DNA from 2 places in the Eubacterium limosum genome. Region 2 is predicted to be linked to the other one. Evidence: predicted binding sites of a transcription regulator. Region 2 holds the regulator's gene; the other holds the start of a gene.
What was found. The regulator Rex, encoded in region 2, represses fermentation and respiration genes when NADH is low (regulators of the CRP and FNR family bind a similar motif). The targets are predictions, from matches to a motif close to ATTGTTAANNNNTTAACAAT.
Positions count from the first base shown of each region.

Region 1: a site for Rex is predicted at 4,915-4,934, ahead of B2M23_RS01190 (acetyl-CoA C-acetyltransferase). Genes of this name have one in related genera too.

Region 1 covers NZ_CP019962.1:242,781-259,289, reverse strand. The annotation lists gene B2M23_RS01210 (class II aldolase/adducin family protein) at 1-441, shown strand, start outside; gene B2M23_RS01205 (CatB-related O-acetyltransferase) at 479-1,165, opposite strand; gene B2M23_RS01200 (MSCRAMM family protein) at 1,446-2,636, shown strand; gene B2M23_RS01195 (ABC-F family ATP-binding cassette domain-containing protein) at 2,752-4,650, opposite strand; gene B2M23_RS01190 (acetyl-CoA C-acetyltransferase) at 5,028-6,209, shown strand; gene B2M23_RS01185 (enoyl-CoA hydratase-related protein) at 6,237-7,013, shown strand; gene B2M23_RS01180 (3-hydroxyacyl-CoA dehydrogenase family protein) at 7,141-7,980, shown strand; gene B2M23_RS01175 (acyl-CoA dehydrogenase) at 8,014-9,153, shown strand; gene B2M23_RS01170 (electron transfer flavoprotein subunit beta/FixA family protein) at 9,178-9,960, shown strand; gene B2M23_RS01165 (electron transfer flavoprotein subunit alpha/FixB family protein) at 9,980-10,990, shown strand; gene B2M23_RS01160 (gamma carbonic anhydrase family protein) at 11,169-11,693, shown strand; gene B2M23_RS01155 (YbjQ family protein) at 11,747-12,058, opposite strand; gene B2M23_RS01150 (hypothetical protein) at 12,039-12,260, opposite strand; gene B2M23_RS01145 (hypothetical protein) at 12,324-13,655, opposite strand; gene B2M23_RS01140 (ECF transporter S component) at 13,748-14,236, opposite strand; gene B2M23_RS01135 (hypothetical protein) at 14,350-14,949, opposite strand; gene B2M23_RS01130 (hypothetical protein) at 15,115-15,312, shown strand; gene B2M23_RS01125 (hypothetical protein) at 15,309-15,560, shown strand; gene B2M23_RS21045 (hypothetical protein) at 15,811-15,972, shown strand; gene B2M23_RS01120 (hypothetical protein) at 15,989-16,171, shown strand; tRNA gene B2M23_RS01115 (tRNA-OTHER) at 16,242-16,325, shown strand.
Region 2 covers NZ_CP019962.1:2,717,145-2,733,653, reverse strand. The annotation lists gene B2M23_RS12860 (trimethylamine methyltransferase family protein) at 1-93, shown strand, start outside; gene B2M23_RS12855 (EamA family transporter) at 169-1,194, shown strand; gene B2M23_RS12850 (EamA family transporter) at 1,224-2,198, shown strand; gene B2M23_RS12845 (GNAT family N-acetyltransferase) at 2,373-2,912, opposite strand; gene B2M23_RS12840 (polyphosphate polymerase domain-containing protein) at 3,085-3,819, shown strand; gene B2M23_RS12835 (DUF4956 domain-containing protein) at 3,801-4,478, shown strand; gene B2M23_RS12830 (carbohydrate-binding domain-containing protein) at 4,489-6,366, shown strand; gene B2M23_RS12825 (sensor domain-containing protein) at 6,402-8,525, opposite strand; cyclic di-GMP riboswitch class I at 8,550-8,637, opposite strand; gene B2M23_RS12820 (redox-sensing transcriptional repressor Rex) at 8,735-9,379, opposite strand; gene B2M23_RS12815 (P-II family nitrogen regulator) at 9,539-9,889, opposite strand; gene B2M23_RS12810 (DUF1538 domain-containing protein) at 9,957-10,721, opposite strand; gene B2M23_RS12805 (DUF1538 domain-containing protein) at 10,718-11,410, opposite strand; gene B2M23_RS12800 (ABC-F family ATP-binding cassette domain-containing protein) at 11,578-13,515, shown strand; gene B2M23_RS12795 (hypothetical protein) at 13,604-13,834, shown strand; gene B2M23_RS21255 (arsenic metallochaperone ArsD family protein) at 13,881-14,168, opposite strand; gene B2M23_RS12785 (Glu/Leu/Phe/Val family dehydrogenase) at 14,482-15,732, opposite strand; gene B2M23_RS12780 (hypothetical protein) at 15,895-16,509, opposite strand, start outside.

The sequences.
Region 1 (16,509 bases), 1.9 Mb from region 2:
GAGGTTCATATTCACCGTTTAATCTACGCCAGACGCGGGGACGTCAATGCCATTATCCAGTGCTATCCGACCTACGCCTCAGCCATGTGCGCCTCCCAGCAGGGGATTCCTCCGATTTTCGAGGAAATGAGTCAGCTCATTGGCGGTGGTATTCCGGTAACACCCGAATACATTAATGCCGGACAGCACCAGAAGCTGGCCGAGGCCGTCATTGAAACCATTGGACAGAAGAACGCCATCCTGATCCGGAACCATGCGCCCATGTGCTTTGGCCGCGATATGACCGAGGCGCTCACCTGCTGTAAAGTTACGGAGAAGGCCGCCAAATCCTACCTGGCCCTCAAGGGAGGTGTGGATGTGGCTGTAATCCCCGACGAAATGGTCGAAGCAGAACGTGAGCGCTACCTGAACAGGTATGGGCATGAGGGATGCGAGGTGTAAAATAAAAAAGGACTGGTACCAGTCCTTTTTTTGCGTCCTATTTCAGCCGTTCGATGACCTTGCGGGCCGTGTCGCCCAGCCATTTCGCCTCAAGAGCAGCGTCAATATGGCCGTCGATGAGCTGGGGCAGGAAATCGCGGATCTCCTCGTCGGGGAGATCCCACCATTTCAGTGCCATGAGCTTCGTGATGGTGGCGTCGTCAAAACGCTTTCGGATAAAGCGGGCCGGGTCACCGCCGACTACCGTGTAGGGCGGGACGTCCTTTGTCACCACACTGCGGGTGCCGATGATGGCGCCGTCGCCGATGTGCACGCCGGGCATGATCACACTCTCGTACCCAAACCACACATCGTTGCCGACAATGGTCGGCCCCTTGAGGGTGGAAACCTTGCCGCCGAAGCTCTCGTCCAGATCCCAGTGGTCGTTTGCAATGGGAAAAGGATAATTGGCCATGGAAGTAAAACTATGGTTAGCGATAGGACAGAGGAAAGTAGTCCCCATGGCCAGCGAACAGTATTTCCCAATGATAATGGTGTCTTTGTGAAACTGCGGGTAATGGTACAGAATGTTGTTCTTGACAAAATCCCGGGGGTCGTTCCGTTCATCGTGATAGTAAGTGTGCTCCCCGACCTGGATATCCGGATCGTCGATGACATTTTTCAGATAAACCACAGAAGTGTTATCATCGGTTAAATAAATTCGTTGATCATTGTCCTTGCGCATTTTTTTGCTCCTGTAAATTTAAAATATATTACGATATCATTATATCAAAAACCCAAAGCTTTGGATAGGATCTACCCAATTTTTCCTGACAGAGAGCAAGAAATAACAATTGCCTTTCCCCTAAGCTTACAAGAAAGAATTATAAAAAGATATAATAAAAAAGCAGGGGGCTGTTAAGATGTGGAAAAAGCCTTTTTATGGGTAAGTAATACATAAGATATTTTAATGTATTGCAGAAATTTTGAAACTTTACCCATTATATGTATAGAAAGGAAGCAGCATGAAAAAATTAACGGGCACTCTGACGGTCCTTCTAATGGCCATATTATTTTCATTTTCACCCGTTTGGGCAGCCCAGGGGGCAGACACAAAGCCAACGCCTACTGCGCCTTCGATGGCAGATACCACAAAGCCGGCAGACAAGCCGGAGTATGCTGATAAAGACAGCGGTAAGACTGAAAATAAAGCGGAGGGGGACAGCGCTGTGGCTGTGGAAAGGGCAGCGGTTTTGAAGTCAGGAAACTACTATACCTTTAAGCTGCCGGAAAGCGTCATCATTATAGAGAAACTGTCACTGCCTATGACCGATAAGGATGGCAAGCTTTATGGCACCGCTTATGTGGGCACCGATGGCGTGGTCATCATCGCCCTGACCGAGGATGCGGCCGGTGATGCCGCAGTGACGGATCGGCTGGAGGCGGCGGGCGCCGAGCCAGCTGTTGTCCAGACCCTTGGGAGCCAGACAGGCCCCCAGGGCAGTGTTGTTTTCCGAAAGCAGGATGAAAACGGCAACGGCCTGGAAGGTGCCCGGTTCGAACTGATGAAAACGGATGAAAACAATCGGACAGTGGCCGCAGTTACATCCGGAGCGGATGGAAGTGTCCGCTGTGACGGTCTTGCACCCGGAACCTACAGGGTGGTCGAGACCCAGGCCCCGAGCGGCTTTCTGCGAAACCGCATAACCCTGGATTTTACCATCTCCGATTCAGCCCAGACTCAGGCTGTAATGGTGGATGCGGGCGTACATACAGGCTACCAGGGACGTCTGTCGATCTTGAAAATGGACGAGGAACGGGACCCACTTCCCGGGGCCAGTTTTAAAATCCTGGACGCCAACGGATATACCCTTCAGAAGGATCTGGTCACCGATTCAGACGGACGGATCTGGGTTAGCAACCTGGCGCCTGGGCGCTACCAGGTTATGGAGACTGAAGCGCCTGCGGGTTATCATCTGGACGCCACTCCGGTGAGCTTTGAGGTGTCTGCTGAGGCGGAGGGCGAACCCGCCGCCATGGAGGTCAAGGCAGTCAATGTCCGGCGTTCGTCTAAGCTCAGGTACTCTACCGGTACGACGTCCCCCAATGCAGACACAGGCGTGGACAGTATGGACTTCCTTGGCCTTGGGTTTGTCGTCATCGCAGCGGTCATTTCCGCGGGAGTGATGGTTTACCAGAAAACAAAGCGCAAATAAAACGTAAAAACCCGCTGGCATGAGATGGTGCCGGCGGGTTTTTTGTGAGTAAAATTCAAGCTTTCTTCCTATTTATATTAAGGGCTAAATTATTAAGGGCTAAATTAGCGCTTAATCAGATTCGGTTTTTCTTTGACTGACGAACAATGTCTTCGAGGTATTCCTTGCGCTCCATCTTCTCGAGAAGTGAATCCTCCAGGGCTTCCTTTTCCTCAGTCAGGGCCTGGAGGCGAGTGTAGTCGGTGGTGATGCCGGCCATCTCGGTATCGATGGCCTCCAGGCGGGCCTCCATCTGCGCCATGTCTGCGTCGATGCGGTCATACTCCTGCTGTTCGCGGTAGTTCAGCTTCACGGCCTTTTGCCGGGGCTTTTCAGTTTTCTGTTCGCTGGGTTTACTGGTGGCGTTGTCCGAATCCCGGTCTGCGTGCTTTTGCATGTAGTCGGTGAAATTGCCGGTCTGCACCAGAATCTCACCACCGCCGGTAAAGGAGAAGATGGTATCGCACACCCGGTCCAGGAAGTAGCGGTCATGGGAAACAGTGAGCACACTGCCCTGAAAATCGTCCAGGTAGTTTTCCAGGATTTTGAGGGTATCGATGTCCAGGTCGTTGGTGGGCTCGTCCAGCAGCAGCACATTGGGGGCGGACATGAGGATACGGAGCAGATACAGACGCCTGCGCTCACCGCCGGACAGCTCGGAGATCCGCACCCACTGGGCGTACCGGTCAAAGAGGAACAGCTCCATCATCTGAGCCGCGGTGACGACCTCGCCCCGGGCGTTCTCAACGGTTTCGGCGCCCTCGCGGATGTACTCGATGGCCCGCAGGTTTAAATCCATATCCTCGGATTCCTGTGAAAAATAACCGATTTTAACCGTATTTCCGATGATGATGGACCCGCTGTCTGGCCGGATTTTTCCAGCGATCAGATTCAGCAGCGTGGATTTTCCCCGACCGTTTTTCCCAATGATGCCAATACGTTCATCGGGACCGAAAATATAGCTGAAGTCTCTGACTACGCACTGATTTTTAAAGGATTTGGACACATGGTCGAGATCCACCACCATTTTGCCCAGACGGGTAAATCCGACGTTGATCTGGAGGATATCCTCGTTTAGGTCGGCAGCGCTGTTTTTAATGTCCTCAAAGCGCTGAATCCTTGCCTTTTGCTTGGTTGTCCGGGCGCGGGCGCCCCGCCTGATCCACGCCAGCTCACGCCGGTACAGATTCTGGCGTTTCTGTTCCATGATGCTCTCAAACTCCTTTCGGGCGGCCTTTTTCTCGACAAACTCGGAGTAATTGCCAGCGTACTCGTACAGAGCGCCGCCGTCCAGCTCGATGGTTTTGTTTACGACCCGGTCCAGGAAATAGCGGTCATGGGTAACCATTAAGAGAGCGCCCTTGCGGTTTTCCAGATACTTTTCAAGCCAGGTAATGGTCTCGTTGTCCAAGTGGTTGGTAGGTTCATCAAGAATCAGGAGGTCGCAGGGGGTCAGGAGCACAGAGGCCATGGCCACCCGTTTGCGCTGTCCACCGGACAGGGTGCCGATGGTTTTGTCAAAATCTCGGATACCCAGCTGGGTCAGGATGGTTTCAACCTGGGATTTCAGATTCCAAAGGCCGCCTGCGTCAATGGTATCGGTCAGAGACATCAAGTGTTTCTGGAGTTTTTCGTCTTCGGGATAGCGCGCCAGGAGGTCCAGGGTGCTCTCGTAGTCCCGCAGGGTGTTCATCTCCGGGGTATCAGCCCGAAAAACCTGTGCCAGGACGGTAACATTTGGGTCGAGTTCAGGGGTTTGCGCCAGGTATTCGATGCGTTTGCTGCCATAGACGCGGATTTCTCCTGCGTCGGGAGTATCCTGCCCGGCCACAATGCGCAGCAGAGAGGATTTTCCGGTGCCGTTAACACCGATGACACCGATTTTGTCACTGTCCTCGATGCTGAAGTTGATTTCTTCAAAAAGGGTCTTGACACCGTAGGTTTTTTTAAGGTTTATGATGGATAATAGGTTCATGATTTTATTTTCTTTCTTTTAGCTTTTAGCAGTTTGCTTAAGGGCTATTTTAACACAGATTGCTCCAAGAAAAAAGAAATCTAAGAATAAGGCTAATTTAAAGCTTTATTGAGTAGTATAAATATACAATAAAACACCGCTTATATATGGTTTGAGCGATTATAGAGGGTCAATATACCTGTATATACATATTTCACAAAAAAAGACCGTTTAATAACAGAATTTTCCTGTAATCTATTGCAAATTCGCCAAATATGTGGTAGTATTGTTATATATTTAACAGATACTCCTTTTGTTCTATAAATGGACAGTTGGAGTATAAGATAAATGATTCAAATATTCACATGGAAATGTGAGAATTAATGGAGGAAATTTAAGTGGCAAAAGAAGTAGTATTAGCTGGTGCTGTACGTACAGCGATTGGTAGTTTTGGCGGTTCTTTAGCAAATGTTCCGGTAGTTGATCTTGGAACAATCGTTATTAAAGAAGCTTTAAACCGTGCTGGCGTTAAACCGGAAGACGTTGATGAAGTGTTAATGGGTTGTGTATTACAGGCAGCTCAGGGACAGAGTGTTGCTCGTCAGTCTGCTGTAAACGCTGGTATTCCTGTTGAGGTTCCTGCTTTAACCCTTAACAATTTATGTGGTTCTGGTCTCAAATGTATCAATCTTGCAGCTGCCATGATCCAGGCTGGAGAAGCAGATATTATTGTTGCTGGTGGTATGGAAAGCATGTCTGGCGCTGCTTACGCTGTTCCTAAGGGACGCTACGGCTACAGAATGGGCGATGGCCAGTTCATCGATACCATGATCAAAGACGGTTTAACCGATGCCTTCAATCACTATCACATGGGTATCACCGCTGAAAATGTAGCAGAACAATATGATGTAACTCGCGAAGATCAGGATGATTTCGCCGCTAAGAGCCAGCAGAAATGTGAAGCCGCTCAGGCAGCTGGCCGTTTCGACGATGAAATCGTACCGGTTCCGGTTAAAGTTAAAAAAGAAATGGTTGAATTCAAAGTTGATGAATTCCCAAGAAAAGGCGTAACTGTTGAAGGTATCAGCAAAATGCGTCCGGCTTTCAAAAAAGACGGTACCGTAACCGCTGCAAATGCTTCTGGTATCAATGACGGAGCAGCTGCCATCGTTGTTATGTCTGCTGAAAAAGCAAAAGAATTAGGCGTTAAGCCAATGGCTAAATTTGTTGTCGGCGCTTCCGCCGGTGTTGATCCATCCATCATGGGTGTTGGACCAATCTTCTCAAGCCGTAAAGCTTTAGAAAAAGCTGGTTTAACCATTGACGATATGGATTTAGTTGAAGCGAACGAAGCCTTCGCAGCTCAGTCCTGTGCTGTAGGCAAAACTTTAAATATTCCTGAAGATAAATTAAATGTAAACGGCGGCGCGATTGCCTTGGGTCATCCAGTTGGTGCTTCTGGTTGCCGTATCATGGTAACTTTACTGCACGAAATGCAGAAACGCGGCGCTAAAAAAGGTCTTGCGACCTTATGCGTAGGCGGCGGCATGGGTGTGTCCACCATCGTAGAAATGGATTAATTTTTCTAAGGAGAGAAGGTAATTACAATGGGTTTTGTTAAATATGAACCACAAGGTGCAGTTGCTGTTATCACCATCGACCGTGAAAAGGCTTTAAATGCTTTAAACAGTGAAGTACTTGAAGATCTGGATAAAGTCATCGATGGTGTTGACTTAGATAACATCCGCTGCCTGATTATTACAGGTGCCGGTCAGAAGTCTTTTGTTGCCGGTGCGGACATCGGTGAAATGAGCAGCCTGACTCAGGCTGAAGGCGAAGCTTTTGGTAAAAAAGGAAACGCTGTTTTCAGAAAGATCGAGACTTTACCAATTCCGGTTATCGCTGCAGTTAACGGTTTTGCACTAGGCGGCGGCTGCGAATTATCCATGTCCTGTGATATTCGTCTGGCTTCTGAAAATGCAACCTTTGGCCAGCCTGAAGTTGGCCTTGGTATCACTGCTGGTTTCGGCGGAACTCAGCGTCTTGCACGTTTGATCCCAACCGGCAAAGCAAAAGAAATGCTCTATGCCTGCACCAATATCAAAGCAGCTGACGCTTTGAGCTGGGGCCTGGTTAATGCTGTCTACCCGGCAGACGAATTAATGCCTGCTGCACTGAAATTAGCTGGTAAAATTGCTAACAACGCTCCAATTGCTGTCCGCAACACTAAAAAAGCCATCAATGATGGACTTGAAATGGGTATGGACGACGCAATTGCCTTTGAAGCAAAACAGTTTGGCGGATGTTTTGAATCCGCTGACCAAAAAGAAGGTATGGCTGCCTTCCTGGAAAAACGTAAACACGAACCTTTCCAGAACAAATAAATATGATTTTCAACTCAAGGGTATTTTTGTATAAAAATACCCTTGAGTTTGGGCTTTTCGCCTGTATATACAAATCTGTATATACAAGAATACAAAAAAGTTTTTAATTTATCTAGGAGGACTTAAAATGAAAGTTGGCGTTATTGGTGCCGGTACAATGGGATCAGGTATTGCTCAGGTTTTCGCTTCTACCGATGGTTATGAAGTAGTACTTTGCGATATCAAACAGGAATTTGCCGATGGTGGTAAAGCTAAAATCGAAAAAGCATTAGCAAAACAGGTTGCTAAGGGCCGTATCGATCAGGCTAAAATGGATGCAACCTTAGCAAAAATCACAACAGGCTTAAGAGATGCTGTTGCGGATTGCGATCTGGTTGTTGAAGCTGTTTTAGAACAGATGGAAATGAAACATGAATTATTCCAGGCATTACAGGGAATCTGTAAACCAGAATGTATTTTCGCTTCCAACACTTCTTCTTTATCTTTAACAGAAATGTCTCAGGGCGTTGACCGTCCAGTGATTGGTATGCATTTCTTTAATCCGGTTCCGGCTATGAAACTGGTTGAAGTTATTGCTGGTTACCATACTTCTCAGGAAACCGTTGATACCATCAAAAAGATTGCGACAGATATCGGCAAAACACCGGTACAGGTTAACGAAGCTGCAGGTTTTGTTGTAAACAGAATCTTAGTTCCAATGATCAACGAAGGTATCGAAGTTTATGCTGCTGGTACTGCTTCCGCTGCGGATATCGACACCGCTATGAAATTAGGCGCAAATCACCCAATGGGACCATTGGCTTTAGGTGACTTAATTGGTCTGGACGTTGTTCTGGCAATTATGGAAGTATTACAGGCAGAAACTGGCTCTGACAAATACGCTCCGTCTCCACTGCTTCGCAAAATGGTACGCGCAGGCGTTTTAGGTATGAAAACAGGAAAAGGATTCTTTGATTACACAAAATAAGCTTGTGTGACAAATATATTTAGGAGGAACAGTATGGACTTCAATCTGAGTAAGGAACATCAAATGTTGCGCACACTCTACAGAGAGTTTGCAGAAAATGAAGCAAAACCAATCGCGCAGGAAGTTGACGAAGAAGAACGCTTCCCGCAGGAAACCGTTGATAAAATGGTCAAAAATGGCTTTATGGGTATTCCATTTGCCAAAGAAGTCGGTGGACAGGGCTGTGATACATTAGCTTATATTTTAGCTGTTGAAGAATTATCCCGTGTCTGCGGTACTACAGGCGTTATCCTTTCCGCACACACTTCACTGGGAACAGACCCAATCCGTAAATTCGGTACACCGGAACAAAAAGAAAAATACTTACCGCGTTTAGCAAGCGGTGAATTATTAGGCGCTTTCGGTTTAACTGAACCAGGCGCTGGTACTGATGCTTCCGGACAGCAGACAAAGGCTGTTTTAGAAGGCGACCACTATGTATTAAACGGTACGAAAATCTTCATTACCAACGGTGGTAAAGCAGATGTTTATATCATCTTCGCAATGACAGATAAGAGCAAAGGCACCAAGGGTATCTCTGCATTCATCGTAGAAAAAGATTATCCAGGCTTCTCAATCGGTACAAAAGAAAAGAAAATGGGTATCCGTGGTTCTTCCACAACCGAATTAATTTTCGAAGACTGCATCGTTCCAAAAGAAAATCTTCTCGGTAAAGAAGGTAAAGGCTTTGGAATCGCGATGCAGACTCTGGATGGCGGACGTATCGGTATTGCCGCTCAGGCTTTAGGTCTGGCTCAGGGTGCTTTCGACGAAACGGTTGCTTACGTTAAAGAAAGAAAACAGTTTGGCCGTTCTATCGCCAAATTCCAGAATACACAGTTCAAATTAGCCGATATGTACGCACGTATCGAAGCTGCCCGTAACCTGGTTTACAAAGCAGCTATTGCTAAAGATACTCAGAAAGTATTCTCTGTAGAAGCAGCAACTGCTAAACTTTTCGCAGCTGAAACCGCTATGGCTGTTACCACAGAATGTGTACAGTTACTTGGTGGTTATGGTTACACCAGAGACTATCCAGTTGAACGTATGATGCGTGATGCTAAGATTACCGAAATTTATGAAGGAACAAGCGAGGTACAACGTATGGTTATATCTGGCAACGTTCTGAAATAGGAAGTTCAAAAGGAGGAAATTTAGGTGAATATTGTAGTTTGTGTAAAACAAGTTCCTGATACAAATGAAGTTAAACTTGATCCAGTAACAGGTACATTAATTAGAGATGGCGTTCCAAGTATTATGAACCCAGATGATAAAGCTGGTCTGGAAGCTGCATTAGAGCTGAAAGACGCTAACGGTGCGCACATTACCGTTGTTTCCATGGGGCCACCACAGGCAGACGACGTTCTTCGTGAAGCACTCGCTATGGGCGCTGATGAAGCGATTTTAGTAACCGACAGAGCTTTCGGCGGCGCCGATACCTGGGCTACTTCTACAACCATCGCAGCTGCGGTTAAAATGTTAGACTATGACCTGATCATCACTGGCCGTCAGGCAATTGATGGCGATACCGCTCAGGTTGGTCCTCAGATCGCTGAACATCTGAACATTCCAAATATCAGCTATGCTGAAGACATCAAAGTGGAAGGCGACGCTGTTATCGTAAAACGTCAGTACGAAGACAGATACCATACCATTAAAGTACAGATGCCCTGCTTAGTTACCGCTTTAGGCGAAATGAATACACCGCGTTATATGACTCCAGGTGGCGTTTTTGACGCTTACAGAACAGATGAAGTAAAAGTCTGGACACTGGAAAACATCGAAGTTGATAAAACCAACATCGGTTTAAAGGGTTCTCCGACACGCGTATTCAAGTCCTTCCCGAAAGCATTAAAAGCTGCCGGAACTGTTGTTCAATTAGATCCACAGGAATCTGCTGATTTCTTACTGGAAAAATTGAAAGAAAAATTCATTATTTAATGGAAAGTGGTGAACATAGATGAGTTTACAAGATTATAAAGGTGTTTTCGTCTTTGTACAGCAGGTAGATAATGTTATTACTCCTGTTTCTTTCGAACTGATTGGTAAAGGTAAAGAATTAGCCAATGATTTAGATACAGAAGTAACTGCTGTTGTTTTAGGTTCTAAAATCGACGCTATGGGTAAAGAATTAGCCCGTCATGGCGCTGACAGAGTGATCATGGTCGATGATCCTGCTTTAGAAGTATATACAACCGAACCGTATGTACATGCATTTACTGAAATTATTAACAAATATAAGCCAGAAGTTGTTCTGTTTGGTGCGACTGCTATTGGCCGTGATATGGCTCCTCGTGTATCTGCACGTGTCCATACTGGCTTAACCGCTGACTGTACAAAACTGGAAATCAACCCAGAAGACAAGGGCTTAATGATGACCCGTCCGGCTTTCGGCGGCAACATCATGGCAACCATCCTGTGCCCGGATCACCGTCCACAGATGTCAACTGTACGTCCTGGCGTTATGCAGAAACTTCCGACAAACGACGCAGCAGAATGCGAAGTGATTAAAGAAGAAGTTGCAGGCTTAAGTGACCATATGAACGTCGAAGTGATGGAAATTGTTAAAACCGTTGCCGAAAAAATGGATATCCAGGATGCTAAAATCCTTGTATCTGGCGGCCGTGGTATGGCATCTCCAGAAAACTTCAAGCTGCTCGAAGACCTGGCAGACGCTTTAGGCGGAACCATTTCTTCTTCAAGAGCCTGTGTGGACGCTGGCTGGGTTGAAAAAGACCGTCAGGTTGGTCAGACCGGTAAAACCGTTCGTCCGAACCTGTACATTGCCTGCGGTATTTCCGGCGCAATCCAGCATTTAGCTGGTATGGAAGAATCTGATGTCATCATCGCAATCAACAAAGACGAAACTGCTCCAATCTTCAATGTAGCAGACTTCGGCGTTGTTGGTGATGTCTTTAAAATCTTACCACTGTTTACAGAAGCAGTTAAGAAAGAAATGGCAACCAGATAGTTTGAAGTTCCTATGAAGTTAAAAGTCCGAGGCTTGGAAAAGCTTCGGGCTTTTTTATTTGGATATATCTGCATTTTTTTGCGCAGTCGGTAGAAGTTTTTGTGGGAGCATATACAAACGCAGTGTAAGGGTGTAAGATAAAGGTTAAATAGAAACGTTACTTACGATGGAGGATTCGATGTCAGGAAAAAATATTTTTATTGCGAAGAGTGCCGATGTACTGGGCAAGGTCCGGATCGGCGATTACAGCAGCATCTGGTACCAGGCGGTATTGAGAGGGGATATGGACAGCATTACCATTGGTGAACGCAGCAACGTACAGGATGGTTCCGTGGTGCACGTGGCGCCAGGCGGCTACTGTGTAAAGATCGGCGACGGCGTGACTATTGGACATAACTGTACCATCCACGGCTGCACCATTGAAAACAATGTCTTGGTCGGCATGGGATCCACGATTTTAAACGGCGCGGTCATCGGTGAAAATACCATCATCGGTGCAGGCTCGCTCATTACCCAGAACAAGGTTATACCTCCAGGGTCTCTGGTGGTCGGCAGCCCGGGAAAGGTCGTCCGTTCCCTTACCGACGCCGAGATCGAAAGCATCCGTGCCAATGCAGGTGAGTACATGGAATGTATGCGCCTGGAACCTGGTAAAAGCTATTATGAAAACAGTGATGGCATTATTGTTGTCAGACCACTCTAAGGTGCTCAGCGCACTAAAAAAGCACTCAGATCATGATTCTGAGTGCTTTATTTTTATACAAATTTAACCGCTGTTCCGTAGGCAATCACCTCGGCAGCTCCCTGCATGATGGCAGAGGAGGCGTAACGGATATTGACCACCGCGTCGGCGCCCAGGCCTTCGGCCTCCTGCACCATCCGCTTGGTAGCCAGTGCCCGCGCGTCGTTCATCATTTCGTTGTAGGCCTTGAGCTCGCCGCCCACAATGGTTTTAAACCCTTGGCTGATGTCGCGTCCAATGTTTTTGGACTGAATGGTCGAGCCTTTGACCAGACCGAGCATTTCAAATTCCTTACCGCTGATATAATCAGTATTTACTAAGATCATCCTCTTCTCCACTCCTTATCTCATCAATTCTCTGGATCAAAACATGGAGGGAAACGCCGGCCAGCGCCAGTGGAAGGATACTGCACAGGATCTTAACCATCAGGGGGATATCAATCAGAAAACAGACGATGATAAAGCCCACAAAATATAAAATCAACAGCAGTCCAATGACCAAAGGGGCAATGATTTTCTTTACCTTCATAAACAGGCCGCTCCCTTCCTAAGCTTCTTCCATTATATCGGATAACCGGTCTCAGGACAAGAGTTAGTCGTCATAATCCCCGAAGATATTGCGTTTCCGGCGGTTTTTGAGCTTGAAGAGAACAAAGACGCCGCCGCCGATCAGCACGATCACAATGGGAACCGCGATAAACAGCGGGTTAATGCCCTTATCCGTCGTCTTTAACAGGACCAGATAATCCCCAGGAGCGCTCACATTAAAGGTTGCGACCTTGGTATCGTTGTGGTAGGTAGTGACCACCGGATCGACGCTGTCACTTCCGCTGTTGTATTTGCTGGCAGTGAACTGAGACTCGGACTGAAGCTTTGAGGCCTGATCGTCGGTCAGGGCAATGCTGATTTCCAGAGGCTTTTCAAAGGTGGAAAGCGCGGACAAGGCCCCTGTGGATTTTAAGGTTGAGACCTCCAGCGTGAAAGGGGTGGTCACAGGCGTCAGCTTGGTTTCTGACAGCTTGTAGCTGCTGTTTGAGAGGCTAGGGCCTTTTTTAAGCCCGAGGACCAGTTTGTCGCCGTCCGCCAGTTTGTTCAGGTCATCACTTTTTAAAATGGACGGGGAAACCGTAATGGAATCCTTGTTGATCGGAACATTTAAAGTGATCTTAGCCGCCTGCATGTTTTTGAGCGCTGGTGCTGGCACATGGATATTGACATCGGGGTCCGTAAGTCCTTTGGTCTCAATGGCGGGAGCCTTTAAAACCAGTTTGGTGAGCGCAGAGGAACCTGCCTGCTGTTTTTCGGTCAGTTTGGCGGCGCCGGCGGCGATGGCCGCGTTCAGCGCGTCGTTGTTAAATGTGGCCGTCACCGCGTTCTGGCTGGTCGCTGTCGTATAGGCGTTTGACGGCAGGTTGACGTCAATGGTGGTTTCCTTGACGGTAAGCGTGATGGGGTAATCGCCCTCCACCTTCTGAACCTCCTGCACCTGTTCCTCCACAGTAGTCTCTACCGTTGTGGATTCTGTGGGCACATAGTCGTTGCTGTCATCGTAGGAATTACGGTAGGACGGGGTGTAGTCATTATTGTCGTAGCCGTCGTAGTAGCCGTCATCGCCGCTACTGTCATCTCCCGGATCCGTCGATGGCAGGTCGGGATTCTCTGGCTGTGTAGGGGGCTCTGGCTGGCTTGGTGTCTCTGGTTCGGATGGCTGTTCTGGTTCTGTCGGTGTTTCTGGTTCCGTGGGCTGTTCCGGTTCGGTTGGCGTTTCTGGTTCCGTCGGGGTTTGGGAATCGCCGTCCCCCGGGTCATGGGTGCTGGTCATAACAGAAACGGAACCGGCTGTGTAAACAGAGGCGCAGGCTGTCTGCGCTGTAAAATTAAAGATCAGAGCAAATGTCAAAATTGCTGTCATTAGTTTTTTCATTTTTCTCTCCATTACATAAAAAATCGTCCCAATTAAAAAATCGAATTGTGATCTTCATTATATCACAATTCGATTAAAAATAGTAAATTCTTTTAAGATTCGATGCGGAACTGAGCCAGCGGCCGAAACAACAGCATGGAGATCACAATGCCCACAATGGCCTGTAAGGCGTTGAAAGGAATATTGACCAGCGGGGAGACAAAACTGCCATATAGAATAATTTCGGACACATAGTAGATCAGGGTCATGATCACTCCGGCGATTACCATCACCGCGATTTCCTTCTGGCGCCCCGGGTTACCGCGCAGAAAATACCCCGTCAGGTAAGCCATCACGCCCTTTGCGAGCATGGTAGGAATGATATAAGCCCCAAAGCCCGCGAAGTAATCCGCCGCACCTGCGCCGATGGCAGCCGCAATGGTGCCGTAAACAGGGCCAAGAATAAAGCCGCACAGAAAGACCGCCGCGTCACCCAGATGGATATAGCCATTGGGAATCGGGATTTTTACGACCGAGATCATGATAAAGGTAACGGCCATCAACAGCGCCGTATAGCATACTTTTTTGGTTGTGATGTTCACTTTTTAAACCTCCGAAAATCAAACGTTGCACCCATTATAGCACACGGACAGGGAATGAAAAGGACCAAAAAAGACCAAAATCGTGTGGATTCTGGTCCCTATGGGTGCGGTTGCTAACTAACCTTTTCGATAAAAATGCTCACGCTGCTGGCGTAGTCAAGGCCGGTGCGCTGCGGATTGTTAGGACTGATGGTTACACTGATGTCGCAGCCGTCCACGCTGCCTGTAATAGTGGTAGAGGCATCGCTGTCGGCAGCGTTAAAGTTTTCGGCAGAAGCCATGAGGTCTGAATAAAACTGCGCCAGCTCAGCCGTGTCGGCAGTAGAGCCGTAAACCGCTGTCCAGCCGGGGTTCCCGTTGTTCGTGGTAATATCGTGGGAGTCCCCGACACCGCTCACCTTGTAAAGCGGCAGGAGATTGCTGGGGTAAGACTGAGCCAGCTGTCCGTCCTCATTGTCATAGAGATCGGCCTGGTTGGCGTCAATGACTGCCTGCATTTCCGGCGGGGTCTGTAAGCTTCCGCTGGTTGCTGAGTTATCGACTGTGGGCTGTGGGGTTGCCGACGGGGTATTGTCCGCGACAGAGGGCGCGCTGGTCGGAGTGGTTTTGGCAGCGTCCTTTGACCCGTTAAACATGGGAACAAAAAACATAATGCCCACGACGATGACAATCACTGCTAAAACGCCGAGAAGTACCTTTTTTTTCGTGTTCATGTTGAGTCACCTTCATTCATCTTTCTAAAATACTATTAATGATTCCGTATAGTCCATTATAAACGATTTTCTTTAAAATATAAACCATTTTCTTTAGAAATTAAAGAATCCTGAGTTGTAAAATAAAACGCATAGAACAAATGAACTTTTAAAGGGGGATTTCGTATGACACATGAGCAACGCTCCGAACTGATGGAGCTTGCAACAAAAGCTTTTCGTTTTAATTATTGTCTTGGTTATTCAGATGGTGCAAAGCATCCTTATGAGTTTATGTCTGAATTTGAAAATCAAGACCCGGAATTTGATTTTATTAATTTTCTGTATAATGCATTTGAAAAAGAAGAAAAGGAGAAAAACGTATGACAGAATATGCAATTGTAGGAGTAAAAATGGTAGATTTTGAGGACAAACAGGGAAAACCGATCAAAGGCGCATCCCTTTACATTGTCTCAAAAGACAAGAGTGTAATCGGCATGAAAGCCCAGAAAATCTGGTTGAATGAAGACATTTGTGACATGCTTGATTTCGATCTGACAAAATCCGTTAACCAGAAACTGCATGTATTTTTCAATGAATACGGCAAAGTTGCCGACATTCAATTGATCGCATAACATGGCCGCGGATATTATGATTCAGTACGAGCTTGTGATCTCCGGCTTATTGTTCGGCGGTATCCTTGCTCTGATCGTGGCCATTGAATGGAGTAAAATACATTGAATGCAGAATTATTTATCTTTTTTATCCAAGGGATGGGCCTAGGCTTTACCTTTGGAATTGGTGTCTGGTTGTTCGCTTTTGCGCTCCGTGCTCCACTGGTAGCGTTCAAGAAAGCAATAAGTTAAAGAGAAAGGAGAACCGCTTATGTCAAGTGAAACCCTTGCTGGCATTCAGGGCATTTTTACCACTGCGGCCACCCAGATGGGCGGCATGATGGTACCTGTCTTAACCGCTGGTGTCGCAATCGCCATCGGCATTCTGGCTTTTTCCATTGGTAAAAAGCTGCTCAAAAAATCTGTATCTTAAGGAAAGGAGTTAACATATGCCTGTTGCTTTAGAAGTTGAAGCCCCATCCATGATTGACAGCATCGGTGCCATTTTCACCGGCGCGGCCAGTCAGATGGGCGGTATGATGGTACCGGTCTTAACTGCCGGTGTCGCTGTTGCCATTGGTATTCTGGCTTTTACCATTGGTAAGAAGCTGCTGAAAAAGTCTGTAAACTAGGAATGATCTTTAATCCCTCAGCCTGTCGGCCTTCCTCTTAGGTTGGCTGTCAGGCTTTCTTATTACACATGGGAAGGTAGCTTAAGTGGTAAAGTCTGGCGCGCGCATAACAAGATTCACTCAGGGTTTGCCGGTTCGAATCCGGCCCTTCCCGTTTAGGTTAGCTGATTAGAGTTTAATCCAGAATAAACCACATAACGATTAAAATTCCCATTCCTAAAAAGAAATGAACGTTATCAAAAATTTTATTATTTTTTCGTATTTCAAAATATGAATGACAAAACTTTAGTTTGAATATATTCTTTCTATCGAATATATAAAGAACTTCTTCTAACAAA
Region 2 (16,509 bases):
CTAAAGAAACGGATGGACTCTTACGTTGCGCCTGAAATTCCAGAAGATAAAAAAGTCAAAATGAAGGAAATCTTTGAAAAATATTTACACTAAGCCTTTTTAGGAGGCCCCTGTAACAGGGGTCTCCCTGTTCCCACTGGTTTTTAAGTTCTTATAAAGGAGAAAAAAATGGACGCAAAGAAAAGAAAAGGCGTCGGGTTTGGTATCTTTCTGGCGTGCAGCTCCGCGGTTGCGACTGGTACCTTTGGCATCTTTCTGCACTACCTGTCGGTCTTTGGACTCAGCGATGATACGGTTACCCTCATCGGCCCGGTATTCATGTTTATTGCTTTTTTACTGATCGCGCTCATCAAGGACCGCAGGCTGCTCCTCGCGCCAAAAAAGCTGTATTATTTTACGATGATCGCGGTCAGCGGCTTTATTTTATACCCACTGTATAATTTTACCTATGTGCGTGTATTCGCCAACCTGCCCATGGCCATCGCCTCCCTGTTCCACTTCTCAAATTCCATCGTTTTGGTATTTTTGATGCGGATTCTGTTTAAGCAGAAGATCACCAAAGAAAAACTGATCTGCTGTGTGCTGGCCATTGTCGGCATCATGCTGGTGCTCCAGGTCATTAGCTTCGGCGCTGTAGCTCCGGATAGCAGTGTCCCAATCACGAGCATGGGGATCTTCTGGGGTGTGGCTGTTGCATGTGCCCTGGCGTTTGTCTATTCCATCGACTATTTCCATATCAGCCATGATGTACCGGTTATCACTACTCAGATTTATGCCTGCCTGTGCAGCTCCATCATCCTGCTGATCACCTCTAATCCAGCGGCTGTCGGTCAGAACATCATGGAATCTATTTCCGCAAACGGCGCCGTCGTCATTGTGGTTGCCCTTGTCTACTGCGCAGTGCTCATGTGGTCTTACTACTCCATTACGGCCTGTTATAATTATATCGACGCCTCCTACGGCGCGCTCACCTTTGTTCTGGAACCCAGTGTTGCAGCCATTCTAGGCTTCATTATCCTGCACGAAACACTGACGCCGCTCCAGATGCTGGGGATCGCCATTGCAGTTTGCGCCATTGTCTATATGCAATACTCCGAGGGCAAACGCGAAAAGGCTGAGCTTGCCGCCCAGACCGAGTCCGTAGATCTCACTCAGGATTCTGCAAATGCGAACCCTGAAGTTGACGTCGAATAGCCTTTATGCCCAAAGGAGTGTGAAAGATAATGCCTCTTCTCAGACATAAAGGCGCCGCTTACGGCGTCCTGCTGGCCGCTTCCTCCGCGGTAGCTACTGGTACCTTTGGTGTGTTTTTGAACTATTTTGACAGCCTTGGCATTTCCGAAAACGCCATGTCGACTTTTACGCCGCTGGCTGTCTTATCCTTCTACCTTATCTACACCCTTGTTACACAGCCAAAGGTTCTCAGGCTGCCCAGGAAGCTGTTCTACTTTACCCTCATTGTGTGCAGCGGAATGATCGCGTCGCCTATCTATATCTATACCTCGATCCGGTCTTTTAACACGCTGCCCATCGCTGTCGCCTCGCTGTTGGATTTCTCGAACGCCATTGTTCTGGTTTTCCTGATGCGTATCTTCTTTAAATCGAAGATCACCAGGGAAAAGCTGATCGCCTGCGTCATTGCCATTTTCGGTATGGCGCTGGTGCTCAATCTTTTCAGCACTCATGTCAGCGATATTACAACCATTGGTATTTTCTGGGGGCTGGCCAACTGTTTCAGCTTAGCTTTTGCCTACCTTTTTGATTATTTTCACATTTCAAACGGCGTTTCCTACCTGGCGTACCTGGTCTATTCCAACGCCATGGGTCTCATTGTTTTTTCCTTTAAGACCACGCCAGCCGAGGTATTCCGGGAATTTGCGGCCGCCGCCCCTTCAGGCGGCCTGACCATGTGGCTCATGCTGCTCGGCTACTTTGCCGTTTTGGTCATCTCCTATGGAACCATCGCCGTTTCTTACAATTATATCGAAGCCTCAACGGCTTCCCTGACCTTTGTCCTTGAACCCACCACGGCCGCGCTTTTGGGCTTTCTAGTCCTGAGCCAGCATCTCGGCTCCCTCCAAATCGTCGGGATGGTCATTGCCGTAGGCGCCATTGTCTATATGCAGTATACTGGTGACAAGGCAGATGAAGTCCAGGCAAAACAGAATGAAAAGAAAAAAGTGGTTCAAAACGAGTGATAAATCTGGAAATGAAAAGAAAAAATGGCAGCCGTACCGATTGGGGTACAGGCTGCCATTTTTTATTGATTTTACAGACAAAAATCGCCTCATAACTTTTTTATAGTCTTTTTCAAAAGCATTGCGAATCATGGATTTTTACCGTTTCCACTTAAATAACGAAACAGATTATACTCATTTTCTGTATATACGATAGTAATAATAACTATCGCTTTCCATATTAGGTTGTATATGCCCAATAGGAGTTCTTTTTTCAAATAATTCAAAACCGCAGCTATCTGCCAGCTTGCAGGAAGGTGTATTTGCACAGTCGATTGTTAAAATTAAATAGGGAACATCCGACACTTGAAAACACCAATTAACAATAGCAGTTACTGCCTGTTTTGTATAGCCTTTGTGTTGATACTTCTCACTCATAAAGTATGCAACCTCAACTTCATTTAATGTGTCTTCAATTCCCATACCGACCATTCCAATTAGTTCATCTGTTTTTTTTAACACAATAGCATATCGTTTGTTTTCAAAAATATCAGTTGACGCTTTCTTTGTTTGCAGCCAATCAATAAATCCATACAAATCTTCAGGATTCTTAGCATTCTCAGACCAATCTTTCATAAACTTAACAATCTCACTTTCGCGCACAATGCTATGGAGAAGCTTAGCATCTTTTCGATGAAAATCCCTGATTAATAGATCATTTAACTCTATCTGCATAAAACGATGCTCCTTATCAATCCTAATTGGTGAATGCTTCTTTCATTATTATACCTTATGGCTTTTACTTTGGCAAAAAATGTTTCTTCACGCAGAATTCTTAAAAACATCATAAATTCATCACATTAATCATGTAAAATTTTTGTAAAGTTTGAAATGAAAGGAAATATTTATGAACACACTCAGTCAGAGCAACAGCGTTTTCCAAAGGATCGAGAAAAAATACCATCTGTCCGGCGAAAAATACTGGTCACTCATACAGGCTCTAAAGCCCTATATGCAGATGGACGAATACGGACGCCACACTATCTGCAATATTTACTACGACACTCCCCACTACGACCTGATCCGCCATTCTATCGAGAAGCCCCCCTACAAGGAGAAGCTGCGTCTGCGCAGCTATGGTGTTCCCGGCCAGGAGGACACTGTCTATATTGAAATCAAGAAAAAATGGCAGCGCACCGTTTACAAGCGCCGTGCCGCCATGCCTCTGAACCAGGCCGAGGCTTGGCTCAACCACGGCCTGCGCCCAAGCCTTGACAGCCAGATTCTCCGGGAGATCGACTATTTCATGGCTTTTTACAAGCCCGTTCCCAAGCTCTTTCTGGCTTATGACCGCATCGCCTGCTACGGTATCGAAAACAGCGATATCCGCATTACCTTTGACGCCAATATCCGCAGCCGTGAGTCTGATCTGAGCCTTGCCTTAGGCGATAACGGCGTATCCCTGCTCGACTCGAAAGAGATTCTCATGGAGATCAAGATTCCTGATGCCATGCCGCTCTGGCTGAGCGGTATGCTCTCAGAGCTTAAAATCTACCCTGCATCCTTTTCCAAATACGGCAGCATCTACAAGCGCAAACTTATAACCGAAAGGAGGAACCCCGCTTGTTTACAACAATCATAGACACTGCCACCACCGGCCAGATGACCATCAGCACTGCGCTCATCTGTACCTTTGTGTCCCTTATCCTGGGACTTGTCATCGCTTTGGTTTACATGGCCCACGGCACCTATTCCAAAAATTTTGTCATTACGCTGGCTCTTCTACCTGCCATGGTGCAGATTGTCATCATGCTGGTCAACGGCAACCTGGGCACAAGCGTGGCGGTGCTCGGCGCCTTCAGCCTGATCCGCTTCCGCTCAGTTCCAGGAAGCTCCCGGGAGATCAGCAGCATCTTTTTTTCCATGGCTGTAGGGCTGGCCACAGGCACTGGCTACGTGGTGTTCGCGGCGGTCATCACCATCATCATCAGCCTGGTCATGCTCATCCTCTGCCGCTCGCCCTTTGGCGAACACAAGCCTCTTGACAAGGAGCTGCGCATCACCATCCCTGAAAACTTGGACTATTCTGAAATCTTCGATGATATTTTCAGCGCTTACACAAAAAAAGTGTCTCTGGAACGCGTCAAAACCACTAATCTTGGCAGTATGTATGAGCTTTCATATCATATTGTCCTGAAACGGGCTGAGGATGAAAAAGCGCTCATCGACGCCATCCGCTGCCGCAACGGTAACCTCACTGTAATCTGCGGACGGCCCCAGACTGTTTCCGAGGCCCTTTAGGAGAAAACCCATGAAAAAAACAAGTATTTTGCTTTTAGCCTTTATTCCTCTCTTTATCCTCCTGCTGATCCTCACAGCCGGCTGTACTGCCAGGACTGAAACGTCATCCGGCGCAAGCGCCACGGCTGCTGGCTATGACGCGGAGGACTATGACACGGATTACAGTGATGAAAACCCCCAGACTGTTACCCTTAACGGCAGCGGCATTGATTTTTCCGGCGACGGCGCCACCGTAAACGGCAGCACCCTCACCATCACAGGGGCTGGGGCCTATGTACTCTCCGGCACTTTAAATGATGGCAGCATCGTCATAGACGCTGACAAAAACGCCACAGTCCGTCTTGTACTCAAGGACGCCCACATCACCTCGGGCAGCGGTGCGGCTATCTACAGCAAGCAGGCCGGCAAAACTCTCGTTACCCTGGAAGCCGGCACCCAGAACAGCCTGGCAGACAGTGCGTCCCGGGACAGCGCGGATACAGAAGCGCCAAGCGCCGCCCTTTATGTGCAGGATGACCTGACCATCAACGGCGGCGGAGCCTTATCAGTGACTGGCAGCTACAATGACGCCATCACCTCAAAGGACGACCTGAAAATCATGTCGGGCAGCATCACCATTGCCTCCTCGGCAGACGACGGCATTGTGGGGCGCGACGCCACCAAAATTGCGGGCGGCACCATCACCATCAACGCTGCCGGCGACGGTATCAAGTCCACCAATGATGAGGATACCGCCAAGGGTACCATCCAGATTGATGGCGGCACCTTTGACATTACCGCAGGCGCTGATGGTATCCAGGCTGAAAACAGCCTGACCATTAACGGCGGCACCTTTAGCCTGGCCACAGGCGGCGGGAGCACCAACAGCAGCGATAAGGCCGGAACCGCGGGCAACACCTGGGGCAGCTGGCAGCAATCGCCCCAGACCGCTTCTGACGACACCAGCGACACGACCCAGAGCGCAAAGGCTCTGAAGGCCGGAAACGCCATTGTCATCAACGCCGGCACCTATCACATTGACTCGTCTGACGACTCGATCCACGCAGATGGCACCATCGACATTAAGGACGGTGCCTTTAATCTGAGCTCCGGTGATGACGGTATCCACGCTGACACCTCCCTGACCATAGATGGCGGTACCTTTGATATCACCAAATCCTATGAAGGCCTTGAAAGTATGAGCATTACCCTGAACGGCGGTAAGGGCAGCATTGTGGCGAGCGATGACGGCATCAACGCCGCGGGCGGCGACGGCTCCTCACAAAATGGGCGTCCGGGGCAGAACCCCATGGAAAGCGCCAGCGTGGACGACGGCTCCATTGTGCTGAACATTAATGGCGGTAACTGGGCCATCAACGCCGGTGGTGACGGACTGGATTCCAACGCCTCCATCAACCAGACTGGCGGCACAGTCACCATTGATGGGCCCACCGATGGCGGCAACGGCGCGCTGGATTACGACGGCACCTATAATCTGACCGGCGGCACCCTGATCGCGGCAGGCAGCTCCGGTATGCTCCAGACACCATCGTCCAGCTCTGCTCAGAACAGCATCTCACTGACCTTTAACACCGCCCAGACAGCTGGCACAGCCATCAGCCTGAAGGATGCAAATGGGCAGGAAATCGCGAGCTACACCCCAGCCAAGGCATTTCAGAATATCATCATCAGCACGCCGGATATCCTGACAGGGTCTACCTATACCCTGACAAAAGGCGGCGCAGACCTGACCACAGTGACACCCTCCACCTCAGTCACGAGCATTGCCGAGGACGGCAGCACCTACAACAGTGGTATGGGCGGTGGCCCTGGCGGCACCCATCCCGGAGAAAGCGCCCCGCAGGATATGCAGGGCGGACAGACGCCACAGGACAGGCCAGGAAATTAAAGCATTAAAAAAGAGCTGCACTACACAGCTCTTTTTTAGATGTTCTCTTTTAAAAATCGTTCTTCAAACTCTTCTACCGGCATGGGTCTGGAATAATAATAGCCCTGAGCTGCCAAACACCCGCAATCATTCAGGAAACCCACCTGGTCTCCCGTCTCTACACCCTCGGCAATGACCTGAAGTTTCAGATCATTAATCATGCCGATGGTATGCTCAATGATGGTCTTGCCCTTCTGGGTCGCCACACTCTCGTTAAAGAATTCACGATCCAGCTTAATGGTGTTGACCGGTACATTTTTAAGCATATTGAGTGAGGAATAGCCTGATCCAAAGTCATCCATTGAAAAGGAAATTCCTTCCTCTCTCAGCCGCTCCATGCCACGGTACAGGTCTACAGTGTTCTCCACAAAGCTGCTCTCGGTCAGTTCGACCTCCAGAAGCTCCTTGGGAATATCGTAGCGGCGGATAATATGCAGCAGCTTTTTATAAAAATTCGGGTTATACACCTGCACTCTGGACACATTAACCGACACCGGAACTGCTTCCATTCCCCTGTCCAGCCAGGATTTGACGATCCGGCAGGTCTCTTCCCAGACATATTCGTCCAGCTTGATGATAAAACCGTTGCGTTCAAAAAGCGGGATGAAGCGGCATGGTGTCAGGAACCCCCTCTCGGGATGGTCCCACCGCACCAGCGCCTCAGCGCCGATCACCGCGCCGTTCTGCACATTATGCTTCGGCTGGAGGAATACTTTGAACTGGCGTTTATTAAGCGCCTCATCCATTTCATTTTCGATTCGCTGCTCCTCAAGCTGTTTGGCTCTCAGCTTTTTATCATAAAAGGCCCATTGCTTGATCTGGCTTCCCTTGATGGTTTTCTGGGCCAGGTTTGCCCAGTCGCAGAGGATACTCATCTGGGTATCACGGTCTTTCACAATGCAGATTCCGCAGGAGGGCATGACCTGGTAGCTCTCAGAAAACTGGTTGATCTCTTTCAGGATCTTCTTTATGCGCTCGAGCAGAGGATTGCCTGAAGCATAAGACATGCAAAGGCAGAACACATCGCTGTTCATCCGCCCAAAGGCATCCAAAGGCCCCATATTGGCCGAAATAACCGTTGCCATAAACCTGAGCAGTCGATTGCCCTCCTCACGCCCGTGCAGATCGTTAATAAATTTAAAGCGGTTGACATCCAGCCGCACCACAGCAAATTTTTGGTCTGGATAATCCTTGACCAGTCTTTCGGCCTGCGCATAAAAGGTATTGATATTATAAATACCAGTCAGCCGATCAAACTCTGCTCGGTATTTCAGGGTTTCGTGAGCCCGCTTGGATTCGTCGATATTGTTCAGGGTGCCGATCACCCGCTTGATGCTGCCATCCTCATTATAAAGTACATTAAAGACAATCTTACACCAGATGTACCGCCCTTTCTTATTGCACAGGCGTATCTCCATTTCCACCTGGCCGTTACTGATGGCTTCCATATTCATTTTCTGCTTTAGCACTTCAATATCCTTGGGATGGACCACTTCGTCGTTAAGCCAGATTTCCTTGATATCCCGGCCGTCATAGCTGCCCATGAATATTTCTGAAAATTCAGGCGCATAGTAACGCTGATCCGTCTCAATGATCCACTCAAACACCAGGGTATTGGTCTGCTCAATGACCAGACGGTAGCGCTCGTCGTCTATCTGTTTTTTCTGGAGGCTCTCGTTTTCCTTTTCAACGGCTTCCATCTGTTTTTTATAGTCGATATCCATGATAAAGCAGAGCAGGATCTCATCCTCCCCGCCATAATCGACCGCCGGAAAAACGGTCAGTGAAGCCCAGTGAAAGCTCCCGTCCACCCATAGTTTGCGGAACTCACCGATAACGCTGCCCTTTCCAGATTCCAAGGCTACGTGTATTTTATCAAGGTCAAAAAATTCCAAAAACCGTTTCGAATCCTCCGGGTGGATCATGTGCGCTGACACATCGGCAACGGCATCTGCCAGAATACCTTCTTCCGGCGGCGTCACATATTTATTCTCCACATGGTAGATAATGCGATAACGGTTCCTTGTAACATTCAATTCATAAAGCTCATCGTAAATATTGCGCAAAGCTACATCGTAAATATTCTTTTCAATGGTTTCATTCATCTTTTTTTCTGCCATTTTACAGCTCCTATTGTGGGGTTCAACTGCAGCTGGCTGCCCTACAATTTATGTTTGTTTAGGCCCTTTAGCTTTGCGTCTCTATCTTTCAACAGATTTGCCCTGATATCAATTATATTTATAACTGTCTTCTATTATATAATAGTTTTTTTTGAAATACAACTCCTATTTTTTACAAAAAAAGCAGGCTTCACGCCTGCTGTATACATTTATTCATCATCGTCATCTTCGTTAATCAGATAGGTCAGCGTAAAGAGGCTGTCGGTGATATTCACACTCTCTACCACCACGTCATCAGGCACTGTCAGATCCAGAGGAACAAAGTTCAGAATCGCCTTGATGCCCAGCTCTACGACACGGTCCGTGGTTTCCTGCCCGACTTTCTGCGGCACACTCAAGATACAGATATCAATTTTATGGTGTGCGACAAAAGCGTCGAGATCATCCATATGGTAGACTGTCACATTGCCGACCTTCTTGCCGATCTGGTCCGGGTCCACATCAAACATGGCTTTGAAATGGATGCCTTCTTCTTTAAAACGCTCGTAATTGACAATGGCGTGGCCCAGGTTCCCAGAACCGATAATAATGCAGTTATACTGGAGATCAAGCCCAAGAATTTTGCGAATGGCCTCCTTCAGCTCTTTTACCTTATAACCATAGCCCTGCTGTCCGTAAGCGCCAAAGGAATTCAGATCCTGCCGGATCTGCGAGGCGGTCAGCCCCATCATTGCCGCCAGCTCCTTAGACGAGATTTTTTCAATATGTTGATCCTGTAAATCGGTTAAATACTGGTAATACTTGGGCAGACGCTTAACAACTGTCATCGATACCCTTTTTGAAAAAGTTTGCATTCTGCACTCCCCTCCTGCGTCGTACTTATCCTTTTTATTATATCAAGTTGTTAAAAAAACGTCAATTTTTATGACCGAATTAATCAAAAAAGTGTCAAAGTTTTTTGAATCCTTCAGAAATCGAGCAAATAAGCGCCTTTGGGGTATCTTTAAAAGCAATTAATCTGCGATGTCCGACATCAGGTTAAGATGCGGGCTGCCGATCACCTTGGATACATCCAGCACAAAGGCGATGCCCATACCCGGCTTGTCGATTTCGATTTTCCGCTGGATCGAGCAGAGTACCGCGTTCCTTATGGACGCATCCACCAGAATCAGAACAATCTCCTTTTCCGGTTCAATGGTGATGCCGAAAAACCGCGCGTTCTCATGGATGCCAGACCCGCGGCCGTACATGACAGTCGCTCCGTCAGCGCCGCCCTGTTTAGCAGCGTCAATGACCTCGCCGGACATATCCTTTTCCACAATCACCACAATCAGTTCGGTCTTAATTTTATTTCTGTCTTCCATTTTTTCCTCCATCATTCGCTAAGTAATCTACATATTATATATGATTAAAATCTTCTGTCAATACCGGTTAAGAATCACGGGATTGCTTTTCGCACTGTCTTTTCCTGTATGCCTCCTTCTGCTTATAAAAGAAGCCCAGAAGCAGGGTTGTCAGGATCGGTGCAAGAGCGATCAGTGCCACAACGCCAAAGCCGTCCAGCAGCGGATTGCGGCCGGGAGTCGCGCCCGCCACAGCCACCGAAAGGGACAGGATAAAGGTCGAGCACATCGGGCCAGTGGCCACACCGCCGTTATCAAAGGCCATGGCTAAAAAATTTGGTTCCACAAAACGGCCGAGAATAAAGGCCAGTATATAGCCGGGAATCAGAATCCACCAGAGGGAGATACCGACCAGCAGCCGGATCATGGCTGTCATAACCGCTAACGCTACCCCCAGTGAGATCGCCAGCAGCATAACCCGCGCCTTGATGGCGCCGCTAGTCATTTCCTCAACCTGCTTTACCATAACCTGGACGGCCGGCTCGGCAAAGGCGACCAGAAAGCCGATGGCAAAGCCCAGCGGAATGAGAATCCAGCTGTACTCAAGCTCTGCGAGCGCTGTTCCTAGAAACTCACCTGCGGGCACAAAGGCAATATTTACACCCTGGAGAAACAGCACCAGCCCCAGATAGGTCACCACAAAGCCACCCATAATCCGCTTGATGATAGGTGCCCGCAGCCGTAGTGCAATGGCGTTTAAAAACAGGAAAATCAAAATTATGGGCAGGATAGCCAGAAAAACCTCCCATGCCACCTCCGGCATGCCGTGAAATAAATTATAGATCAGGTTCATCTGAAGATCACCCCCAAAATCATGACGGCCAGCACCGGTCCGAGCGAGGACAGCGCAACCATCCCAAAGCTGTCTGTTCCTTCCCTGCTGGTTCTTACGCCGCTGGTAATCCCGCTGCCCAGACTCAGTATAAAGGGTACTGTAATGGGACCAGTGGTGACGCCGCCGGAATCAAAGGCTACCGGCGCCATCTCAGGGTTGGTAAAAAAGGACAGGGCAAAAACAGCGATATATCCGATAATCAGGATATGGTACAGCTTCATCTGGAAAACAAACCGCAGCAGAGCGATGACCAGAAAAATACCGACCCCAACGCCGACCACAGCAATGAGCAGCGTCCGATTAATCGTTCCATCCGAGACCGCGGCCACCTGACCGGCCAATACCTGTACATCCGGCTCGGCAATGGTCACAAACATGCCCACGAAAAAGCCCGCAACAATCAATATTTTTAAGCTTCTCCGGGAGACCAAAAAGTTTCCCACACGCTCGCCGACCTCCATCATGGAGATGTCCGCACCAAACAAAAAAAGCGCCATGCCGATCATCATCATGATGGCACCGCCGATAAAGGACACAAGCATTTCAGGCGTAAAGGGCGCCCAAATACCACTGATGATCATAATCAGAACCGTCATCGGCAAAATTGATACAAGGACTTCTTTAAAGCTATTAAGCAGTTTTTTCATCAAACCTCCTCCTCGTTTTGGAATACATTCTTTTTATACCCACTTAGATGCAAAATATTCATCATTTTGCAAATTTCTTTTCCCTGCCTCTGTCCGCAGTCGACACACCCCCTCTTTTTTGGTATCATATATAAGGAATACTATGGAAAGAACAGGCAGAAAACCTTATGCTTATAAATATTGAAAATCTTAGTTTTAGTTACGGCATCAATGAAATTTTTAACCAGCTGAGCCTCTCCATACAGGAAAAGGAAATGATCGGCCTGGTGGGGCGCAACGGATCAGGCAAGTCCACCTTTCTCAGGCTACTGGCCGGCCAGCTTACCCCCGACAGCGGCGTCATCAGTAAAAAATCCAATCTGACCATCGGTTATCTGGCTCAGGAGGCCGATTTTTCTGCGGACACCACGCTGGACGCCCTCTTCCTCTCTGTCTTTGATCCCCTCATTAAATTGGAGGAGCGGTTGCGTGAGCTGGAGCACCAGATCGGCGAAACAGACGGCGCGGAGCAGGAAAAGGTCATGAAAACCTATGGCGAGCTGCAGGATCGCTTTGCAGAGCAAAAGGGCTATGAATACCCCAGCCGCATCCGAGGTATCGCCAAGGGCCTTGGATTTACCGATGAGGATATGGCAAAGCCCTTTGGCGTCCTGTCGGGCGGCGAAAAAACACGGGCCGCCCTGGGACGCAATCTGCTTCAGGAACCTGAGCTTCTGCTCCTCGACGAGCCCACTAACTACCTGGACATCGACTCTCTCCAATGGCTGGAGCAGTTTCTGAAAGCCTATGACGGCGCCTTTGTCATCATCTCCCATGACCGCTACTTTCTGGATAAGGTCTGCGGCCGTATTTTGGAAGTCTCACGCCATTCCCTGGACAGCTACAACGGCAACTACACCACCTATGTGGAAAAGAAAGAAAAGCTGCTCATGGATCTGGATCACCAGTATGCCCAGCAGATGCGTGAAATTAAGCGCCAGCAGGAAATGATCGCCCGGTTCCGCCGTTACAACTCTGTTCACAGCTCTAAACGCGCTGCCAGCCGTGAAAAGGCTCTGGCAAAAATGGAGGTGGTGGAAAAGGTCCAGACCGAATCCGACGCCCATTTCAACTTCAAGCCCCGCATCCAGAGCGGTAAGGATGTTCTGACCGTCCGTGACGTGTCAAAATCCTTTGACGGACAGCCCCTTTTTGAAAATATTTCTTTTGATATCCACCGCGGCGACAAAGTGGGCATCATCGGCGCCAACGGCATCGGCAAGACCACCCTGTTCCGCATCATCCAGGACAAGGTATCACGGGACAGCGGTGTCATCGAGTACGGCCACAAGGTCCATGTTGGCTATTATGACCAGGAAAACAATGACTTAAAGCAGTTTTATGATGAAAATCTTCTGGAGGCCCTCTGGGACGTTGATATACATTTTACCGAGGGCGAGCTGCGGAGTATCCTGGCAGCCTTTTTATTTACTGGTGACGATGTGTTCAAAGCTGTGAACGCTCTGTCCGGCGGCGAAAAAGCCCGGCTTCTTCTGGCACGCCTGATGCTGTCCCAGTCCAATTTCCTGCTCATGGATGAGCCCACCAACCACATTGATATGCGCACAAAGGAGATCCTCGAAAACGCCCTGATCGCTTATCAGGGAACGCTTTTGTTTATCTCCCATGACCGTTACTTTCTCAACCGGGTGGCGACTAAGATCTATAACTTCACCCCCACCGGTATTGAGGTCACCCTGGGCAATTATGACGACTATATCCATTACAAGGATGAGGCCGCCCTCCGGGAATCCCTGGAAGCGGAAAAGAACCGGACCGTGGTCACAAAAACGCGGCAGAAGGCAGACCGTAAAAAACAGAAGGAGCAGGAGGCTGCATTCCGCGGTAAAAAGAAAGAACTGAAAACCGTGGAAGCCGACATCGAGCGCCTGGAAAACGAAATCGCAGATTATGAAGCCCGGATGTGCCAAAATGATTTTTATGATGACTTGGACAATGTAAACACTGTAACCACCGCTTATAATACCGCCAGGGAAGCTGTAACCAGCCTGACAGACCGCTGGGAGGAGCTGCTGCTCGAAATCGAGGAGTGGGAGGAACAATAATATTCTTCTTATCCCGCCAGATAATCTCTTGATTGTCATGGGATAATTGTTATAATAGTCTAAAACCAGAAATCAAGGGGATAAAAATATGAAATTAAACGAACAGGAAAAAAGAGTCCTGAACAGTTTGTTCAGCGGTATTACAGGAACAACCCGGAACGAGATGCTCTGCGCGCTTTACGCCGCCAAACCAGCCAACGACGGCACTGTGGATTCACAGGAGATCATCACGTTGGTCAATGGGCTCATCTTAAAAATTTATAACGCAGAGCCTGAGGAAATGCAGGAGGTATTCGCCGGCATTCCCTACGAGGTTTAGAAAAGAAAAAGCTGCATGGCCTTACACGGGTCATACAGCTTTTTTATTACTCTGTTTTAGCGCTCCACATCATGAGCTCACTATAATCCGGATAGGCGCCCTTTTTCCAGATTTCGCCGCCAACAACGGTAATGGGCATTGCTTCAACGCCCTCCTGCAGCAGTACCTGCTCCACCGGACGGACCTCTGTCATCAAGCTCGGATTGTCCCAGATATTAAACACATTAATGGTGATCCCTGCATTCTGGAAAGCCTTCAGAAGCACATTAAAATCAATGATTCCCTGCTCACCGTTATGATTTAGTGTCGTTTCATAAATATTAATTTCTGCCATCCCCAAAACCTGCCTTCTTTCGTTTTTATTATTATACCACAGTCCGTCTGCCCCAGTTAATGGTAATATCTGTCCTTCAATAGAAAAAAATAGAAAAAACGGTATACGCCATTTCGACGTATACCGCAATATATTGTTGCTTTTATATGTGTTTCGCATATTTTACGCAATATATACCATCTCACCATTCTGGCTATAAAAACGCCCAAAATGCAAGGCGCGGCGTTTTTGAGCCGAAGGAGCATATTTTAAATATGTGACTGAGGCTCAAAAACGCTGTAACGCAGCAGTTCGGGTGTTTTTGACGCCAGAATTAGTACCAGCCTTTAAGCTTCATGGCCTTTGCAATCTTCTTAATGGCATAGTTGAAAGCCGCTGTACGCATATTGGAGGCTTTTTCATTGACCAGTACATCGTATACGCCGTTGAAGGCTTTAACGATCAGGTCTTCTTCTTTTTCAAAAACTTCTTCCTTGCTCCAGTAGTAGCCCTGAAGGTTCTGAACCCACTCGAAGTAAGATACGGTAACCCCGCCGCTGTTTGCCAAGATATCCGGTACGATAAATACGCCTTTTTTAATTAAAATTTCATCGGCTTCCGGTGTCAACGGTCCGTTGGCGCCTTCGCTGATAATCTTAGTATTGATCTTATCCGCATTGTCCTTGGTAATGGCTCCGCCCAGACCGCAAGGCAGGAGGATATCACATTCGATTGAGAAGATTTCGTCTTTATCAAATGGTTTTGCGTCTGGATAGCCTGCCAGGTCATTGCCGTTTTCTTCGTAGTATTTCATTAAGGCCGGAATGTTCATACCTTCTGCATCGTAGAGACCATTACGGCTGTTGGAAATAGCGATGATCTTGCAGCCCTGTTTGTAAAGCCATTCTGCCGCAAAGCTTCCGACATTACCAAAGCCCTGCAGCACAACGCGCGCACCCTTCAGGTCCAGACCAATTTTAGCAGCCGCTTCACGCACGGTAAAGCCTACGCCGTAGCCGGTAGCTTCGGTTCTGCCCAGAGAACCACCCAGTTCCAGTGGTTTACCGGTGAATACGCCGATGTTCTGGCTTCTGGTGATGGCATTGTATTCATCAATCATCCAGGACATGATCTGGCCGTTTGTGTTAACATCCGGAGCCGGAATATCAAACTTTTCACCGAACGCCGGATGCATTGCTTTCACAAAACCTCTTGTCAGATTTTCAAGCTCACGTTCAGAGAGCTTCTTAGGATCAACGGTGATACCGCCTTTACCGCCGCCATAAGGGATACCGGCTACAGCACACTTCATTGACATCCATGCAGATAATGCTTTTACTTCGCCTTCGTCAACGCCCGGATGGAATCTTAAGCCACCTTTTGTTGGTCCAAGTGCGGAATTATGCTGTGAACGGTAGCCCTTAAAGACTTTCTTCGTTCCATCGTCCATCTGGACTGGGAAAGATACTTCATAAAAGCGGTTAACCTCGCTCAAAAGATCGTATACGGCTTCCTTATTATCCAGTTCCATTTCATCAATTGCGTTGCGCAACTGCTGTCGGTACATTTCAAATTCACTCATCATTTTACGTGTTCCTCCTACGTATTGTATTAAGTTGTTGCTTCCTTGGTAAATATTATAATATTAATGTATACATTAGACAATATTTTTTTGCTAATCTTTGGTTTTTTTTTAATACACTAAAGCAAAAGACCGAATCCATCCGGGATTCGGCCTTAAGAATTTTTAATTTAAAGCTCTTCTGGACCACAGTATCACACCTGCGATCATCAGTGTGCATAAAAACAGAGGGATAAAATCAATGTGATCCTCGATGCCGGTAGACGGCGCTTCAGAGATCTCTGAAACCTCTGGCTGTGCCTCTCCGGCCTGCTCAACCATGGCATTGTCCGCTGTCTGCGCGTTATCCGCCACAGTCTCCAGCTTTTCCTCACTGTTTACAATGGTCTGCTTGTTGATATTGTCCGACGCAGTCGATACGGTAAAGCTCTTGGCCTCATCGCTGGTATTTTCTTCACGATTGCCAAAGAAAACGGCGCCTGAAATTCCCTCAGCGTTCTCCGGCATCTGGTAATCCTGCGCATTGTCCTCCTCGCTTAAGGGTTCGACGGACGCCACCGTACCATCCTTGGTTTTGACCATCATGTTAACTGCCATACGCTCGCTGCCTTCTGCCGGCTCTGTGATCACGCGGAAATGCGCGCCTGCCGGTATGACGGCCAGCACTTTATTGCCGGGGCCGCTGACAATTTCATCGTTCAGCTCAATGCTGATGGTACTGTTCAGGGCGTTGGAATCCACAAAAACCTCCGCCAGATTTTCCGGTATTTCCGGAGCTGC